DNA from 3 places in the Pseudomonas sp. GW821-FHT09E04 genome. Region 3 is predicted to be linked to each of the others. Evidence: riboswitches for the same ligand, from Rfam matches in the RefSeq annotation. Region 3 holds a riboswitch; each other region holds the start of a gene.
The links. Region 3 has a riboswitch for cobalamin ahead of cobW (cobalamin biosynthesis protein CobW). Riboswitches for the same ligand answer to the same signal wherever they lie in the genome.
Positions count from the first base shown of each region.

Region 1: it holds a riboswitch for cobalamin, as region 3 does, so the genes downstream of both, AC07N4_RS00690 (TonB-dependent receptor plug domain-containing protein) here and cobW (cobalamin biosynthesis protein CobW) in region 3, are expected to answer to the same signal.
Region 2: it holds a riboswitch for cobalamin, as region 3 does, so the genes downstream of both, cobO (cob(I)yrinic acid a,c-diamide adenosyltransferase) here and cobW (cobalamin biosynthesis protein CobW) in region 3, are expected to answer to the same signal.

Region 1 is NZ_JBWKOR010000001.1:133,404-137,356, reverse strand. It holds gene AC07N4_RS00700 (LysR family transcriptional regulator) at 1-463, shown strand, start outside; gene AC07N4_RS00695 (hypothetical protein) at 510-1,421, shown strand; cobalamin riboswitch at 1,530-1,735, shown strand; gene AC07N4_RS00690 (TonB-dependent receptor plug domain-containing protein) at 1,828-3,765, shown strand; gene AC07N4_RS00685 ((2Fe-2S) ferredoxin domain-containing protein) at 3,765-3,953, shown strand, end outside.
Region 2 is NZ_JBWKOR010000002.1:26,353-30,305, reverse strand. It holds gene AC07N4_RS06380 (PQQ-dependent sugar dehydrogenase) at 1-916, opposite strand, end outside; gene AC07N4_RS06375 (hypothetical protein) at 983-1,567, opposite strand; cobalamin riboswitch at 1,734-1,959, shown strand; gene cobO (cob(I)yrinic acid a,c-diamide adenosyltransferase) at 2,041-2,652, shown strand; gene AC07N4_RS06365 (cobyrinic acid a,c-diamide synthase CobB) at 2,649-3,944, shown strand; gene bluB (5,6-dimethylbenzimidazole synthase) at 3,941-3,953, shown strand, end outside.
Region 3 is NZ_JBWKOR010000001.1:713,154-717,106, reverse strand. It holds gene AC07N4_RS03240 (cobalamin biosynthesis protein) at 1-231, opposite strand, end outside; gene AC07N4_RS03235 (CbtA family protein) at 228-929, opposite strand; gene AC07N4_RS03230 (CbtB domain-containing protein) at 941-1,138, opposite strand; cobalamin riboswitch at 1,261-1,481, opposite strand; cobalamin riboswitch at 2,212-2,421, shown strand; gene cobW (cobalamin biosynthesis protein CobW) at 2,521-3,594, shown strand; gene cobN (cobaltochelatase subunit CobN) at 3,598-3,953, shown strand, end outside.

The sequences.
Region 1 (3,953 bases), 580 kb from region 3:
CGTCAGCGGGCCCATGAACGACGGCATCAACGGCATCGAAAGAATCGGCATCGGCAGCGTCGAGCTGATTCCGGTGGCAGCGCCAAATCATCCGCTGGCTTCGGGCGAAGCCAACGTTCCCGGTGCCGGACGTGAGCATACGCAACTGGTGCTGTCCGATCGCTCACGCCTGACCAAAGACAGGGAGTTCGCCGTGCTGAGCAACCGCACCTGGCGCCTGGCGGACCTGGGTGCCAAACACATGTTGCTGCGCGAGGGCATCGGCTGGGGGAATATGCCGAAGCCGATGATTCAGGAGGATCTGGACAGCGGCCGACTGGTACAGCTGGATTTGTCGGAGTACACCAGCGGGCAATACACCTTCGATGCGATCTACCGTACCGATGTGCCACCGGGGCCGGCGGCGCGGTGGTTGATCGAGCGGTTTGTACAACAAGGCAAGGCGCACGTGACGGCTGTCTGAAGCGCCCGCGAAACCAATTGATATTTCACTGAAAAAAGAGCACGACATGGAGTTATCTTTGATCAAAGAAATGTTCGAGTATTCGGCTTACGCCATTCTCGGAATTCTGGGTCTGTTTATTTGTTTTTGCGGGTTGTTCGTTTGGCAAAGCCGTTTATTGCCAAGCCGGCTGAATGACATTGGTTGGAAAAGAGTTGATTACGCCTGGATCATCGCGGGCTCGATGGGCCTCATATTTCAATTTATCCAGGTTGGCCTGGACTCAAAGCTTTCAAACCTGAGAGTGGAAGAAACCTTTGGTCAGCTTTCTGCCCAGTCCCTGAATATCGCAGCAGACGAGTTAAGCGATGCCAGAATCTGCTTGCCAATTTCAGTGAAAAAAGACGACGTACTGGAGCGCGAATCAGCCCAGCAGCTCGCTAGCGCCTGTGATCTGTTTCAAAAAATTCGTCCTGTAAACCGCGTGGACACTAAAGTAGACAGAAACGTTTTCATGAATTACGACAGCGTTTTTCCAGAGGCTGAAAGATTTTCCGATCCGCTGATCGTTGAACAAGTGAAGCGCTTCAAACGGGCCTACGCCGATTACGAGGAACAGGCTCAGGCATTACACAAAACGCAATACGCTGCCTACGTCTACGAACGGTACCTGAAACTCCTTCAATTAATGGCAACACCTCTTCTGGTGGTCGCGGTTGCCCTCAGACTGGCCAAGGTGAAGGGTGAAATTCGATTAAAAACCCACCCTATGGAAAATAAACCGGACAACTCCATCTCCCCGCAAGCGCTGGCCAATGCGGTAAAGGGACTGGCAACTTCGGCCCAAGTGGACGACCTGGTCGTCAGGCTCAATAAACTCGAAAGTTCAAACCGGCTCAAACTGAACATTATCTTCATAATGATGTTTGTACTCGGCGCGGGGATTATCTCGGTGTTTATGCTCTCGAACGTTCACTAGAACCAGAACTTCAGTGATTCAATTATCAGGGTTTGCCGCAATCTCGCGCCTGCGTCGCAGGAGCTTTACATCCTTCAACGAAGTTGACGAGCGGTCATCCGAATGTTCAGATGCCGCCCTGTTTCAGGTGTCCCATGCCGCCGTGCATGGGGTGAAACGGGAAACCGGTACGTTCTTTTCGAACAAGTCCGGTGCTGCCCCCGCAACGGTAGGCGCGTGATGCTTTCGACACACCACTGTGGCCAGACGGCCATGGGAAGGTGAAAGCATCCATACGCGCAAGCCCGGAGACCGGCCTGAAATTCTGTTTGGCAAAATCCTGCGGTGGGCGGGCATGGGCCGGTGTCGGCGTGTGCGCGATGCCTTCTCCTGCATGCTCTTCTGCGAAGATCCTTTCGAGAAGATAATGATTCGACCTTTCAACACTCCGGCTCCATCCCTGTTGCTTGGCTGTCTGTTCAGCCCCCTGTTGCTGGCGGACGACGCGCCGCTCGAACTCACTCAGCAAATCGTTTCCGCACCGTCCGTGGAGTCCACGACCGTGGCCGACATGGCGCAATTCGGCAGCAAGGTCGAGATCGTCACCCGCGAGCAGATCGAGCGCGCCGGCCCCAGCGCCGATGTCAGCCGCGTCATGCAGATGTTCATTCCCGGCCTGTATGTCGCGCCGAAAAACGGCCCGTTCGACTACGGCACCTATTCCCAGCTGGGCGGGCGCAACGATGACACGCTGATCCTGCTCGACGGCGTGCGCCTGAACAATCGCCTGTACGGCGGCCTGTATCTGGACACCCTGCCGGCCAACGCCATCGAACGCATCGAAGTGCTCAAGGGCGGGCAGAGCCTGCTGTTCGGCACTCAGGCCGTGTCCGGCGTGATCAACATCGTCACCCGCAGCCCGCAGACTCGCAAAGCCTCCGGCGAAGTGAACATGGGCGTGGATACCTTCGGTGGCACCACCGAGGATGCGCGGGTCGAGAACATCTTCACCAACGGTTTCGGCGACCTGGGCTTGCTGGCCTACGTCAGTCATAACGTCTCGGACGGCTATCAGCCGTTTCGCAATCGCGACATCAAGAACGACAGCGAAAAGAAGCGCGCCTACGAAGTCACCACCTTCGGCGGCAAGGCGATTCAGTCCTTTGGCGACGACGCGCGCATGGAGCTGTTCTACCAATACGCCGACGCCAACCTCGACTTCGCCCGCCCGGTCGACAACCACAAGACCACCAACGACCGCGTCCAGCAGATCGCCACGGCGACCTTCGAACAGAACATCAACGAGCGCCTGAGCTATTTCGTCAAAGGCCACATCAACGACTGGGACACCCGCTACACGCGCATCAACAACACCGCCAATGGCGGCACCAGAACCATCAACCACAACGACTACTGGGGCTTCACCGACTGGGGCGTGCAGGCCGAAGGCAAAGCTGAATTGCCCGGCGGCCATGTGCTGGTGTTCGGTACGGACAACCAGTGGTTCAAAGGTCAGGACGATGTGCTGATCATCGACAATGACAAGGCCGAAGCCCACGCGCTGTACACCCAGTTGCGCCCGCAGATCGACGCCCTGCCCGACTGGCACCCGAGCATCGGCATTCGTCACGAAGCCATGAGCGGCGGCGACAGCGCCACGGTCGGCATGCTCACTTCGCTGTATGACCTCAATGAACACTGGGCACTGCGCGGCCAGTACGGCACCGCCTACAAACTGCCGAACGCCGAGCAACTGTTCGTCAACGAACCGGGTGACGAGTTGGGCAACCGCAACCTGAAACCCGAGAAAAGTCGCAATGCCGAACTGGGTCTCGACTATAAGGGCTTGCTGCTCGATCGCGAGTTCAGCGCCAGCGTCACCCTGTTCAAACGCAAGATCGACGACCTGATCACCCTCGACGACATCCAATGGGTCAACGGCCAGGGGCGGATCCAGATGCGCGGTTTCGAGGCGGACGCGAAACTGGCGCTCAACGAGCAATGGAGCCTGCAAGCGGACATGACTCGCAACCTCACCGAATCGCGCGCCGGGGTGACGCTGAACGATGTGCCGAGCTTCTTCGCCCGCTCGCGCATCGGTTACGAGTCGGTTGACCGGATGTGGGGGGCCGGCGGCGCGATCCGCTACATTCGCGATGTGATCAGCTCGAAACAGGTCGAGTACGGCCATTACTCCGTGGTGGACGCCGACGCTTATCGCTACCTGGACGGCGCGCACCAGCACCGGTTGAGCCTGCTGGTGGAAAACCTGTTCGACCGCGATTACGTCACCAGCCGCTCGAACAACGTCGACAACCTCGGACGGCCGTTCACCTCCGAAGTGCGCTACACGTACCGTTTCTGATGGCTGAAATCAAAACCATCGACGGCGTCGACACGCACCCGGACTGGTCGCATGTTCCCGCCCATGCCCGCCACGTATTCCTCTGCACCGGCCCGCGCTGCACCCAGCGCGGCGCCTTGCAGATATGGAAAACCCTGCGTCGGCACTTGCTGGCGCATGACCGCATCGAGACACCGGGCGGGGTTTTG
Region 2 (3,953 bases), on a different contig from region 3:
TGAATGGCCAGCCATAAAACCCGCTGTCCTTGACCGAGGTGATGTAGTCCGGCACCAGGTCGCTGCCGATCTCGTCCCGTTCGTTCACTGCTGTCCACAGCGCGCCGCTTTTGGGTTCCCAGGCCAGACCGTTGGGATTGCGGATGCCCGAGGCGAAGATCCGGTGATTGCCGGTCGCACGGTCCACTTCCCAGATTGCCGCGCGGCCTTCTTCCTGATCCAGGCCGTTTTCGCCGACGTTACTGTTCGAGCCGACGGTGACGTACAGCTTGCTGCCGTCCTTGCTGGCGATGACGTTCTTGGTCCAGTGATGGTTGAGCGGGCCGCCCGGCAGATCCACGACCTTGATCGGCTGGTTCTTGATCTCGGTTGCGCCGGGTTCGTAGTGAAAGCGCAGCAAGCGGTCGGTGTCGGCGACGTACAGATCGTTGCCGACCAGGGTCATACCGAACGGAGAATTCAGATTTTGTAGAAATACCGTGCGGGTTTCGGCCACGCCATCGTGATCAGCGTCGCGCAACAGGGTGATGCGATTCGGGCTGGGAACCCCGGCGCCGGCGCGGCCCATGATTTTCTTCGTCACCCAGCCACGTATCCCGTTGCCATCGTCCGGTTTCGGCGGGGCATTGGTTTCCGCCACCAGCACATCGCCATTGGGCAGCACGTAGAGCCAGCGCGGGTGATCGAGGTTTTCGGCGAATGCGGCCACTTGGGTGCCTGCGGCTGGCGTTGGTTTCGCACCCGCCGGCCAGCCGATCGCCGGGGCGATGTTCACCGTCGGGATCAGGGTCTTGTTCGGTTCGGGCAGTTTGGGAGACGGGCCGGTGCCGTCCGAGACTTGCAGGCTGGAGGATTCACCACAGGCGGTGAGCCCTCCGGCGAGTGCGATGACGAAAACGAGGTGGGGCTTGCGCATTACTGATCTTCCCTATGAATGCATTCCTAATCATAGAGAAGTGCGCGAGCCCGATGGTTCAACCGCTCAGCCGCGTGCCTCCTTGAACAGCACGGCAATGCCGGGGTGGTAGTTGCCGGCCTCGCTGCGCAATTTGCGATAGGCGTAGGGGAAATACCAGGCGACGGCGCAGGTGTGTTCCTTTTGCAGGTCGTCGACCATGTCCTGCAGTTCCTCGGGGCTGGCGCTGTGCTGGGCTTTCTGTGGGGCGACGAACAGGCAGCCGAGCTTGAGATCGCTGGCGTAGCTGATGCGCTTGGCGTCGCTGGTGATATCGGCCAGGGCCTGGGTCAGATTCAGGCTGTTGACGCGCGGCCAGCGTTGCGTCGCCTGGATGTAGGCGCGATCTTCGGCGCCGGCCAGGAACAGGTCGGCGCGGGCATTGCGCTCGCCTTCCTCGTTCTGCTTGCGGGTGGCGGTGTCGCGCAGGGTGACCAGTTCGGCCATCCACGCGGCGGCGGACAACAGGCCGAGGTTGGCTTTTTCGTCGTGCCAGTACGGCGTGTCGTTGTCGCCGCGCACGGCGTTGTAGCGGTCGATACAGTCAAACCAGCGTTCCAGCACCGGGCGCAGGAATTCCAGCCGCGGATTGCTGATGATCATGCCTTGCATGGTGCTCTCCCTTGTTATTGTGATGTGCTCTCTGCATTCAAAAAGCATGGCTCTTTGATATCACTGCTGACAGTGTGGCACAAGATTGGCGTCAGATAATTGATCGACGGCAGTTATTCGCTTTCAGGGGGCCTCTTCATTTGACGCTCCACCCCCAACCCTCTAACCTTCGCGGCTTGTTTCAGGTGCTCTGTGACCGCTGTCGACAGAGTGAAACAGGGAAGCCGGTGAGGCGGGTCTTCAAGCGAAGAACCATCACGATCCCGGCGCTGCCCCCGCAACGGTAAATGAGTAAAAGCTGCGTCTAATGCCACTGCTGCAAAGCGGGAAGGCGCGCAGCCAGGCCAAGGCCGCTCATGAGCCCGGAGACCGGCCTGATCCATCCAGCGGCATCACGGTGGGCGATGCCAGGCTTGTTGCCGTCTATTCTTGTGCCTGCCCGCCGTTATCCAGCCTCAACGGAGAGCTCCCCCATGACTGATTCCCCCGAACGCGACGAGCGCCACCTGGCGCGCATGCAGCGCAAAAAAGCCGTGATCGACGAGCGCATCGCCAATTCGCCAGACGAATGCGGCCTGGTGCTGGTGCTGACCGGCAATGGCAAAGGCAAAAGCAGCTCGGCGTTCGGCATGCTCGCCCGCGCCATGGGCCACGGCATGCAGTGCGGCGTGGTGCAGTTCATCAAGGGCCGCAACAGCACCGGGGAGGAACTGTTCTTCCGCCGCTTCCCCGAGCAGGTACGTTTTCATGTGATGGGCGAGGGCTTCACTTGGGAAACCCAGGATCGCCAGCGCGACATCGCCGCTGCCGAAGCTGCATGGGAAGTGTCCCGCGAACTGCTGCGTGATCCGTCGATCGGTCTGGTGGTGCTCGATGAGCTGAACATCGCCCTCAAGCACGGCTACCTCGATCTGGATCAGGTGCTCAGCGATCTGCAGGCCCGTCCGCCGATGCAGCATGTGATCGTCACCGGCCGCGCTGCCAAGCCGGAAATGATCGAGATGGGCGACACCGTCACCGAAATGGGCATGATCAAACACGCCTTCCAGGCCGGTATCAAAGCGCAGAAAGGCGTCGAACTTTGAATCAACCACGTCACTGCCCGGCGGTATTGATCGCCGCGCCGGCCTCCGGCCAGGGCAAGACCACTGTCACCGCCGCGCTGGCCCGTCTGCACCGCAATCAGGGGCGCAAGGTTCGCGTATTCAAATGCGGCCCGGACTTTCTCGACCCGATGATCCTCGAGCGCGCCAGCGGTGCGCCGGTCTATCAACTGGACATGTGGATGGTCGGCGAGCAGGAAAGTCGACGTCTGTTGTGGGAAGCCGCCGCTGAAGCCGATCTGATCCTGATCGAAGGCGTGATGGGCTTGTTCGACGGCACACCGTCGAGCGCCGACCTGGCGCGGCATTTCGGCGTGCCGGTACTCGGCGTGATCGATGGCACGGCCATGGCCCAGACCTTCGGCGCCTTGGCGCTGGGTCTGGCGCGCTACCAGCCGGACCTGCCGTTCGCCGGCGTGCTGGCCAACCGCGTCGGCACCGTGCGCCATGCACAGTTGCTCGAAGGCAGCCTCACTGAAGGTTTGCGCTGGTACGGTGCGTTGTCCCGGGAAACCGGGATCGAACTGCCAAGTCGCCATCTTGGCCTGGTGCAGGCCAGCGAGCTCAATGACCTCGATGTGCGCCTCGACGCCGCCGCCGAAGCGCTGGCCAGCACTTGCGAGGTAGCGCTGCCACCGGCCGTCGAATTCGCCGCACCTGAAATCGTGAATACCGAAAGGCTGCTCGACGGCGTGCGGATTGCCGTCGCCCGAGACGAGGCGTTTGCCTTCACCTATGGCGCCAGCCTTGATCTGTTGCGGGCGATGGGCGCGGAGTTGAGTTTCTTCTCGCCGATCCGCGATACGCAATTGCCTGAGGCCGACAGCTTGTACCTGCCCGGCGGTTATCCGGAACTGCACCACGTGGCCTTGTCGCAAAACGCCGACATGCTCAAAGCGATCCGCGCGCATCACGCCGCCGGCAAACCGTTACTCGCCGAATGTGGCGGCATGCTCTATCTGCTGGATTCGTTGACCGATGTCGAAGGCACCCGCGCTGATTTGGTCGGCCTGCTGAGTGGCGATGCCGTGATGCAGAAACGTCTGGCCGCGCTGGCCTTGCAAGAGGTCGAACTGCCGGAAGGCTTGCTGCGCGGTCACACTTATCACCATTCCCTGACCACCACCGAACTGACACCCATTGCCCGTGGCCACAGCCCCAATGGCGGGCGCGGTGCCGAAGCGGTGTATCGGGAAGGGCGGATGACCGCCTCGTACGTGCACTTTTACTTCCCGTCGAATCCGTCGGCGATTGCCGCACTGTTGGTGCCATGACCGACAACG
Region 3 (3,953 bases):
CAGTTCTTCGCTGCTGAAATACAGCAGCGGCAGCGCCAGTTGTGCCGCCAGTTCCTGCAGGCCGGGTTCGTCGCGTTTCAGGTCGATACTGGCCAGGGCCTTGACCGCTTCGAGTTCGATGCGATGAGCCTGCAGGGCCTGGTCGAGCAAGGCGCGCAGCGTACTGGCCGGGCAGCCGCGCTGGCAGCCCAGGCCGACCACCAGAGTCGGCGCTGCGCTGTCATCGGTCATGCGTGGTATTGACCATCGCTTTTGCGGCGGAACAACCAGGCGCTGATCAGGCCCAGGGCCAGCCAGAACGCCACGTTGGTCAACTGCGAAGCGATTTTGAATTGAGCTTCCAGTGCTTCCGGCGCGAGCATCGAGTGCACTTCCGGTTGCGGGGCGCCGATCACGTGTGGCACAGCGAGAATCGCCACGCCGAGGATCTTCAGCAACCAGTTGCCACCGAACGCGATCAGCGCCAGGCCGACAGCGGTCGACGCGGCAGTGCCGATCCACCACATCTGGCGCGACGCCAGGTCTGCAGCGGCGGTGCCCGGCAGCTCAGGTGGCAGGCCCAGTGTCGGTGCGAGCACGAAAGTCGCGTAACCCGCCAGACCCCAGAGCAGGCCTTGCGACGTCTTGGTCGGCGCACGCAGGGTGTACAGACCGGCCAGCATCAGGGCGAAACCCACGGCCACGACCAGATTGCCGCCGGTAGTGGAAACCACGCGCTGCCAGCCGTCTTCCGGCTCCCAGGCTTCGGCATCGTGGGTGTGGGCGGCGGTGCCGGCGGCGTGTTCGTGAACGGCGGCAACCGGCTCGGCTTTCTCGAAGGTCTCTGCCTGAAGAATCAGCGGCGACACCCAGAAGCTTTGCAGCAACGTCAGGAGCAGGGCGGCCAGAAGGCCGGTGAAACCTGCGGTCTGCGCAATACGCTTGATCATGTCGTCAGGTCTCAGTGGCACGGGAACGCGGCGCTGTGGCGGGTATCGTGAGCGGCGTTGTGAACCGCTTCGATGTGCGAGAAACCGGCGAAATAGACCAGGCTGGCACCCAGGATCGACGCGAAGATCGCAGCGGTCAGGCGTTGGCTCAGGGTGGTGGTGCTGGAGATTTTGTCCGTGTTGCTGCCGGTGCTGCTGATGATCGACATGGCGCTTCCCTCTGGAGTGTCAGCGGGTGAACGGTGCGCATGAAAACCCCTGCGAGTCGGGCACGCAGAGGTTCGAACAGCGCCCGCCCACCGCGGGTTTGTTATGTTCAGTGACGCAAGATGCGTACTGTGTGTTGCGGGCCGGTCTCCGGGCTCACGAGGGGTGGCTGTCTGCCGACCTGCAAGCGTCACCTTCCCATGCCTGGGGGCACAGTGGATCTGACGCTTCGCTCGCTTACCGTTGCGGGGGCAGCACCGGACTGACATGGCTTTAGAGTAAAGCACATGATTCACCGGTTTCCCGTTTCACCCTTTGCAGGGCACCCGTAACAAGTTGTGTAGGAGACCATGGGTTGGGGAATTTAGTCAATTTTGTGGGCATATCCGTTTTTGTGGGCATATCCGTTGCTGCGGTTATGGCCACTTAGGGTTCCGCCCTTACGGCGGGTCACTTTTTCCAAACGCCCGGAGTGCCGGGGCAGGTCCACCAAAAAGGCTTTACCCTGACGTACGGCCCTCGCTGTGGCTCGGGTTCCTTCGCTCCGGGATTGATCCGGGGGCATCGCCTACGGTTTGCTTCGCTGCACCTCCTCTCGATGTGTTTGGCTTCGCCAAACGGTCGCTGCGCTCCCACCCCCGGATCAATCCCTCCACTCAGCCTGCCGACGGGCCTTGCGATCAAAAGCGGTACTTGAGCTAACGCTCATCGTGGTGAGGGGCTTTTGATCTGGCTTTTGCTCTGGCTCTGGCTTTTGATTTTTTGCCCCTTCGGCAGGCCGAGCAGAGGTGTTCATCAGGGGGTAGGCGCGTAGCGCCGTGCGGCGAAGCCGCATACATCGAGAGGAGGTGCAGCGAAGCAAACCGGAGGCGATGCCCCCTGATGGACACCGTAGCGAGGGAACACTGAGCCTAAGCGAAGTGCCGTACGCCGGGGCAAAAGCCTTTTGGTTCCTTTTTGGCGTTTGAAAAAGGGACTCGCTGTAAGAGCGAAACCGCCAGCGGCAGCACCCGAAGCAACGGATATGCTCTCGTTCCCAAACTCCACGAACCATTGACCCATCCCCACACCCTGCGTAGCCTTGCGCTTTCGAGGTTCTTCGGCCCACGCCGAAGCTAAGAAGGGAACGCGGTCCAAGCCGCGGCTGCCCCCGCAACTGTGAACGGTGCTGTTCGCTGCCACGCCACTGCCAGCTCAATCCAGAGCCAGCGGGAAGGCGCAGTAAACGCCGGGCCAAGGCCTGAACACCGTCAGCCAGGAGACCTGCCTCGTCACAGATTCTCACTTTCAACCGGGCGGGGTGATCCGGTGGCGAACTCTCCAGGCACGCACCCGTGTTGCCGGTCTCGTCCCGTATGCCCGCCACCTTGCCAAAGGGCATCCGATGAAAACACTGGCCAAACTCCCCGTCACCATCGTCACCGGCTTCCTCGGCTCGGGCAAAACCACCTTGCTGCGGCACATGCTCGACAACGCTCAGGGCCGCCGTATCGCGGTGATCGTCAACGAGTTTGGCGAGCTGGGCATCGACGGTGAAATCCTCAAGCAGTGCACCATCGGCTGCACCGAAGAAGAAGCCACCGGCCGCGTCTACGAACTGGCCAACGGCTGCCTGTGCTGCACGGTTCAGGAAGAGTTCTTCCCGGTGATGCGCGAACTGGTGGCCCGTCGCGGTGACCTCGACCACATCCTCATCGAAACTTCGGGCCTGGCTCTGCCAAAACCGCTGGTGCAAGCCTTCCAGTGGCCGGAAATCCGTAGCGCCTGCACCGTTGACGCGGTGATCACCGTGGTCGACAGCCCGGCCGTGGCCGCCGGCACCTTCGCCGCGTTCCCGGATCAGGTTGACGCCCAGCGCAAACTCGACCCGAACCTGGACCACGAATCACCACTGCACGAACTGTTCGCCGACCAACTGGCCAGCGCCGATCTGGTGATCCTCAACAAGGCCGACCAGACCAGCCCTGAAGACCTCGCTCGCGTACGCCTGGAAGTCGCCGAAGAGCTGCCGCCAGCGGTGAAAATCATCGAAGCCAGCAACGGCCGTCTGCCGCTGGACGTGCTGATCGGCCTCGGTGCCGGTTCCGAAGAGCACATCGACAGTCGCCACAGCCATCACGATCACCACCACGGTGAAGGCGATGACGATCATGACGACCACGATCACGATGCTTTCGATTCGATCTCCATCGAACTGCCGCAAGCCGACGAAAGCCTGTTGCTCGATGCGCTGACGCAACTGGTGGTTCAGCACGGCATCCTGCGGGTCAAAGGCTTCGCGGCGATCCCGAACAAGCCGATGCGCTTGCTGATCCAGGGCGTGGGCACGCGTTTCGACAAGCATTTCGACCGTCAATGGGGCGCCGATGAGGCACGTGTGACGCGTCTGGTGTTGATCGGCCAGGAACTGGACGCGGCCAAGCTCGAAGCGCAATTGCGCGCCGCGCTCAGCGTTTAAGCCATGCACCTGCTCAGGACCCAGCCCGGCGGTTTCGTGTCGGATGACAACATTGCCGATCTAGGACAAACCCCCGCCGAGCTGGTGATCCTGTGCAGCGGCGACTCCAGCCTTGCGCTGCTCGCCGAAGCCGCGCAGCAGCTGCCCGAAGATTACCCGAGCGTGCGGCTGGCCAACCCGATGCAGGTGCAGAACCATGCGTCGGTCGACCTCTACGTTGACGAAGTGCTGCGCCACGCCAAGGTCATTCTGATTTCGCTGCATGGCGGCATCGCTTATTGGCGTTATGGCGTCGAGCGGCTGGTCGAGTTGTCCGAGCGTGGCGTGCAGGTGATTCTGGTGCCGGGCGATGACCGTCC